DNA from 2 places in the Streptomyces sp. NBC_00376 genome. Region 2 is predicted to be linked to the other one. Evidence: predicted binding sites of a transcription regulator. Region 2 holds the regulator's gene; the other holds the start of a gene.

Region 1 (3,408 bases), 1.9 Mb from region 2:
GTGTACGGCGGAGAACTCGTCGGCATCGAGGGCAACTACGACGACGTCAACCGCTTCTGCTCCGAGCTCATCGGCGACCCGCTCGGCGAGGGCTGGGGCTTCGTCAACGTCAACCTGCGTCCGTACTACGGCGAGGGCTCCAAGACCCTGGCGTACGAGATCTGCGAACAGCTGGGCTGGCAGCTCCCGGACCAGCTGGTCATCCCGATCGCGTCCGGCTCGCAGTTCACGAAGATCGACAAGGGCCTCCAGGAGCTGATCAAGCTCGGCCTGGTCGAGGACAAGCCGTACAAGCTCTTCGGCGCCCAGGCCGAGGGCTGCTCGCCGGTCTCGGTCGCGTACAAGGGCGGCCACGACGTCGTCCGGCCGCAGAAGCCGAACACGATCGCCAAGTCCCTCGCCATCGGCAACCCGGCCGACGGCCCGTACGTCCTGGACATCGCCCGCCGCACCGGCGGCGCCGTGGAGGACGTGAACGACGAGCAGGTCGTCGACGCGATCAAGCTGCTGGCGCGCACCGAAGGCATCTTCGCGGAGACGGCGGGCGGTGTGACGGTCGGCGTGACGAAGAAGCTCATCGAGGCCGGTCTGATCGACCCGTCGCTGACCACCGTCGTACTCAACACGGGTGACGGCCTCAAGACCCTCGACGCGGTGGCCGAAACCTCTCAGGCGACCGCGACGATCCGTCCCAGCCTGGACGCGTTCCGCGCCGCCGGCCTCGCCACCAGCTGACCACCCGAGACTCCAGGAAGGGCACCCACCATGAGCGTCAAGGTCCGCATCCCCACCATCCTCCGCACCTACACGGGCGGCCAGGCCGAGGTCCCGGCCGAGGGCTCGACCCTCTCCCAGGTCATCGAGTCCCTGGAGCAGAACCACCCGGGCATCGCCGCCCGCGTCCTGGACGACCAGGGCAAGCTGCGCCGCTTCGTGAACGTGTACGTCAACGACGACGACGTGCGCTTTGAGGGCGGTCTGGAGACGGCCACGCCGGACGGCGCCGGTATCTCGATCATCCCGGCCGTGGCCGGCGGCTGCTGACGCCCCGTCCGACCCCACCGCGTTATCGAATTGCCCCCTCCGCTTCAATCGCGGAGGGGGCAATTCTGCATGGTTGAGCGCGGTAGAGTGTGGGAAGTCCCCCCAGCTGCCCGTGCCGCCCGCATATGAGAATGCGCCCGGCCGCGACAAGATGCAGCCAAAGTGTGCGATGTGCTTGCGGCATAAGTCGCCTTTGCCTGGCCCGACTTGCCCAGGAATCTTATGAATTCCCCATATTCGGGCGTTCGGTGCGGCCGAGAATTCTCGTCCGATTGACCTGTTGCAGAGGGCAGTTGGGCAGATACATTCAGCCGCGGTCGACGCGTTCCGGCGCACACACCCTCTCCTGTCGGAGGGTGAGTTCTGACCCGGGTCCGCGAAGTGCGGTCCTGCGCAAGGGCCAGTAATAGGGGAGTTAGGCATGGCTCAGGGCACCGTCAAGTGGTTCAACGCGGAGAAGGGGTACGGCTTCATCGCGGTCGACGGTGGTGCGGATGTTTTCGTCCACTACAGCGCGATCCAGATGGACGGGTACCGCACCCTCGAAGAGGGTCAGCGAGTTGAATTCGAGATCTCGCAGGGCCAGAAGGGGCCGCAGGCAGACATGGTCAAGCTCGCCGTCGGCTGAGTTCGAACGGTCGGCCAACGACACCATTCACGCACTGCACTCACGCGCTGAGGGCCCGTACCCAGGGGGTACGGGCCCTCGGTGCGTCGCGGCCGCCCTGCGCGCGCCGGGTGCGCGCCCGCGCATGCAAGGCGGCGCATGCCGTCCCGGCCTGCGCCGCCGGACGTTTTCCACAGCCCTCCACACCCCTCCGCGACCCTCCGGGGTTGTCCACATCCCGAGGGGGACGCTTGCACTCGAGGGGGTCGAGTGCTAATCATTGGCGTTAGCACTCTCCAGGTGAGAGTGACAGAACTTGGACCGGGCCGGTGAGGCCCGCGGGCCGGTGGGGCAAGGAACCACCGGCTCACGCAGGCCGTCCGTCGCGGGCGCCACTCGGTCCGGAGAAATCCACCCCTGTCCGGGAGGACCACTTCACATGGCCAAGATCATCGCGTTCGACGAGGAGGCCCGGCGCGGTCTCGAGCGCGGCATGAACCAGCTCGCCGACGCCGTCAAGGTCACCCTTGGCCCCAAGGGTCGCAACGTCGTCCTTGAGAAGAAGTGGGGCGCCCCCACGATCACCAACGATGGTGTTTCCATCGCCAAGGAGATCGAGCTGGAGGACCCGTACGAGAAGATCGGTGCGGAGCTGGTCAAGGAGGTCGCCAAGAAGACGGACGACGTCGCCGGCGACGGTACGACCACCGCCACCGTTCTCGCCCAGGCTCTCGTCCGCGAGGGCCTGCGCAACGTCGCCGCGGGTGCCAACCCGATGGCCCTCAAGCGGGGTATCGAGAAGGCCGTCGAGGCCGTCTCCGCCGCCCTCCTGGAGCAGGCCAAGGACGTGGAGACCAAGGAGCAGATCGCTTCGACGGCCTCCATCTCCGCCGCCGACACCCAGATCGGCGAGCTCATCGCCGAGGCCATGGACAAGGTCGGCAAGGAAGGCGTCATCACCGTCGAGGAGTCCCAGACCTTCGGTCTGGAGCTGGAGCTCACCGAGGGTATGCGCTTCGACAAGGGCTACATCTCGGCGTACTTCGCCACCGACATGGAGCGCATGGAGTCGTCCCTGGACGACCCGTACATCCTGATCGTCAACTCGAAGATCAGCAACGTGAAGGACCTCCTTCCGCTGCTGGAGAAGGTCATGCAGTCCGGCAAGCCGCTGCTGATCATCGCCGAGGACGTCGAGGGCGAGGCCCTGTCGACCCTGGTCGTCAACAAGATCCGTGGCACCTTCAAGTCCGTCGCCGTCAAGGCCCCGGGCTTCGGTGACCGCCGCAAGGCCATGCTCGGCGACATCGCCATCCTCACCGGTGGCACCGTCATCTCCGAGGAGGTCGGCCTCAAGCTGGAGAACGCCGGTCTCGACCTGCTCGGCCGCGCCCGCAAGGTCGTCATCACCAAGGACGAGACGACCATCGTCGACGGCGCCGGTGACAGCGACCAGGTCCAGGGCCGGGTCAACCAGATCCGCGCCGAGATCGAGAACTCCGACTCGGACTACGACCGCGAGAAGCTCCAGGAGCGCCTCGCGAAGCTGGCCGGCGGCGTGGCCGTCATCAAGGCCGGTGCCGCGACCGAGGTCGAGCTCAAGGAGCGCAAGCACCGCATCGAGGACGCGGTGCGCAACGCCAAGGCCGCCGTCGAGGAGGGCATCGTCGCCGGTGGTGGCGTGGCTCTGCTCCAGGCCTCGGCCGTCTTCGAGAAGCTGGAGCTCTCGGGTGACGAGGCGACCGGCGCCAACGCCG
Region 2 (3,408 bases):
CAGCTCCGCGTCGTGCCGGCCCTCCACATAGATCCGGCCCGCCCGCGCGACCCGGGCGCGCGCCCCGGGCACCGCGACCGAACCCGAGGCCGTCCGCGCGGGGCGCACCGGAGCGGCGGCCGAGGGGCGTACGAGGGTGACGACCCGGCCCTCCAGCAGGAAGCCGCGCGGCTCCATCGGGAACACCCGGTGCTTGCCGAAGCGGTCCTCCAGGGTCACCGTCGGACCCTGGGCCGTCTTCTCGCAGCGGATCACCGCGCCGCAGAATCCGGTGGCGACCTCCTCCACGACCAGATCGGCTTCGGCGGGCACCTCGGGAACGGGGGCGGACCTCTTCCACGGCGGGGTCAGGTCCGGCTGGTAGCTGCGCATCGGACGACGATAGGACGACTTGGCCCCGGGGGTCACGACACGCCGAAGCGCACGGCCAGTTGTTCGCGCTGGTCGCGTACGAACGCCGCGTCCACCACCGCCCCGTGCCCCGGCACGTACACCGCGTCCTCGCCGCCCAGCGCCAGCAGCCGGTCCAGGGAGGCCGGCCACCGGGCGGGGAAGGCGTCCCGGCCCGCCTGCGGTTCGCCGGACTCCTCGACCAGGTCGCCGCAGAGCACGATCGCGGGGGAGCCGGGGACGACCGCCACCAGGTCGTGGCTGCTGTGCGCGGGGCCCACGTCGGCCAGCAGCACCTTGCGTCCGCCGCCCAGATCGAGCGTCCACTCGCCGCACACCTCGTGCTGCGGCGCGACCAGCGCGTCGACGGCCTCCACCGCGTCGTGCTCCTCGACCCCGTGGCGCACGGCCGAGCTGTGCAGCTCGTCCTTCCCGTGCTTCAGCAGCTCGGCCATGCCGACCGCCCCGTACACCTGGGCGCCGGAGAACGCGGCCGTGCCCAGCACATGGTCGAAATGGGGATGGCTGAGTGCGATATGCGTCACCCTCCGGCCGAGCAGGGCCTGCGTCTGGGCCCGCACCTCGGCGCCCTCGCGGAGCGTCGATCCGGTGTCGTAGAGGAGCACTCCGTCCGTTCCCGACACCAGTGCGACCGTCGCGTCCCACCCGGGAAGGCGCCTCCGCCCCACTCCGCGACCGAGTCGCTCCCAGCCGAACTCTTCCCAAGAGGCATCCATACCGTGACGCTATCCGCAAACCACCTGTGAGGTCGCGAGGTAGCGTGGTCGGTCGCCCTTGCTAGGTCCCCACTCGGCCGCCGTACACTGGCCGGGGGGTTGCTGGCACTCGCGTTGACAGAGTGCCAGGCGGATTCCTGGGCAGAGAAACAGGAACGACCCGAGAACCAACGAGGAAACACAGCTGGAGGTGTGCGCGATGCTCAGCGAACGCAGACTCGAAGTGCTTCGCGCCATCGTCCAGGACTATGTCGGCACGGAGGAGCCCGTCGGCTCCAAGGCGCTCACCGAGCGGCACAAGCTGGGAGTCTCCCCGGCAACCGTCCGCAACGACATGGCGGTGCTGGAGGACGAGGGCTTCATCGCCCAGCCCCACACCAGCGCGGGACGCATTCCGACGGACAAGGGCTACCGGCTCTTCGTCGACAAGCTCGCGGGGGTCAAGCCCCTCTCGACGCCGGAACGTCGCGCCATTCACAATTTCCTCGACGGCGCGGTCGACCTCGACGACGTCGTGGGCCGCACCGTACGGCTGCTCGCGCAGCTGACCCGGCAGGTCGCCATCGTGCAGTACCCCTCGCTGACCCGCTCGACGGTGCGGCACGTGGAACTGCTCTCCCTGGCACCCGCCCGGCTGATGCTCGTGCTCATCACGGACACCGGCCGGGTCGAACAGCGCATGATCGACTGCCCCGCCCCGTTCGGCGAGACCTCTCTCGCCGATCTGCGGGCCCGGCTCAACAGCCGGGTCGTCGGACGCCGCTTCGCGGACGTCCCGCAGCTGGTGCAGGACCTGCCGGAATCCTTCGAGAGCGAGGACCGGGGAACCGTGTCCACCGTGCTCTCCACCCTGCTCGAAACCCTCGTCGAGGAGACGGAGGAGCGGCTGATGATCGGCGGCACCTCCAACCTCACCCGCTTCGGGCACGACTTCCCGGTGATGATCCGGCCGGTGCTGGAGGCACTGGAGGAGCAGGTCGTGCTGCTGAAGCTGCTCGGCGAGGCCAAGGACTCGGGCATGACCGTACGTATCGGGCACGAGAACGCCCACGAAGGGCTCAACTCCACGTCCGTCGTCGCGGTCGGCTACGGTTCGGGCGACGAGGCAGTCGCCAAACTCGGCGTGGTCGGACCGACCCGCATGGACTACCCCGGAACGATGGGAGCGGTACGCGCAGTGGCACGTTACGTCGGACAGATCCTGGCGGAGTCGTAAGTGGCCACGGACTACTACGCCGTACTCGGCGTGCGCCGCGACGCATCTCAGGACGAGATCAAGAAGGCATTCCGGAGGCTCGCCCGCGAGCTGCACCCGGATGTGAACCCCGATCCGAAGACCCAGGAGCGGTTCAAGGAGATCAACGCCGCCTACGAGGTGCTGTCGGACCCGCAGAAGAAGCAGGTCTACGACCTCGGCGGCGACCCGCTGTCCGCCTCCGGCGGCGGTGGCGCGGGCGGATTCGGACAGGGCGGCTTCGGCAACTTCTCCGACATCATGGACGCGTTCTTCGGTACGTCGTCGCAGCGCGGGCCCCGTTCGCGCACCCGGCGCGGCCAGGACGCGATGATCCGTCTGGAGATCGATCTCGCCGAGGCGGCGTTCGGCACCACCAAGGACATCCAGGTCGACACGGCCGTCGTCTGTACGACGTGCAGCGGTGAGGGCGCCGCCCCAGGCACCTCCGCCCAGACCTGTGACATGTGCCGCGGCCGCGGCGAGGTCTCCCAGGTCACCCGGTCCTTCCTCGGCCAGGTCATGACCTCGCGGCCCTGCCCGCAGTGCCAGGGCTTCGGCACGGTCGTGCCGACCCCGTGCCCGGAGTGCGCCGGTGACGGCCGCATCCGCTCGCGGCGCACGCTCACCGTGAAGATCCCCGCCGGTGTCGACAACGGCACCCGCATCCAGCTCGCGGGCGAGGGCGAGGTCGGCCCCGGCGGCGGCCCGGCCGGCGATCTGTACGTGGAGATCCACGAGCTCTCGCACTCGGTGTTCCAGCGCCGCGGCGACGACCTGCACTGCACGGTCACCATCCCCATGACGGCGGGCGCGCTCGGCACCAAGGTGCCGCTGGAGACGCTCGACGGCCTGGAGGAGGTCGACATCCGGCCGGGCACCCAGTCCGGCCAGTCGGTGCCGCTGCACGGCCGCGGCATCACGCATCTGCGGGGCGGCGGGCGCGGCGACCTGATCGTGCACGTCGAGGTGATGACCCCGACGAAGCTGGACCCGGAGCAGGAGCGGCTGCTGCGCGACCTGGCGAAGATGCGCGGCGAGGAGCGG

What was found. Region 2 encodes HrcA, which represses chaperone genes, less so after heat shock. Its sites were predicted from a motif close to TTNGCACTCNGNNNNNCNGAGTGCNAA; they were not measured.
Region 1: the regulator HrcA is predicted to act here: its motif matches at 1,902-1,928, upstream of groL (chaperonin GroEL).

Annotation. Positions count from the first base shown of each region.
Region 1 covers NZ_CP107960.1:3,949,817-3,953,224, reverse strand. Annotated here, with positions in the region: gene thrC (threonine synthase) at 1-735, shown strand, start outside; gene OG842_RS17780 (MoaD/ThiS family protein) at 766-1,044, shown strand; gene OG842_RS17775 (cold-shock protein) at 1,466-1,672, shown strand; gene groL (chaperonin GroEL) at 2,091-3,408, shown strand, end outside.
Region 2 covers NZ_CP107960.1:5,885,641-5,889,048, forward strand. Annotated here, with positions in the region: gene OG842_RS26425 (DUF3097 domain-containing protein) at 1-372, opposite strand, end outside; gene OG842_RS26430 (MBL fold metallo-hydrolase) at 405-1,127, opposite strand; gene hrcA (heat-inducible transcriptional repressor HrcA) at 1,327-2,343, shown strand; gene dnaJ (molecular chaperone DnaJ) at 2,344-3,408, shown strand, end outside.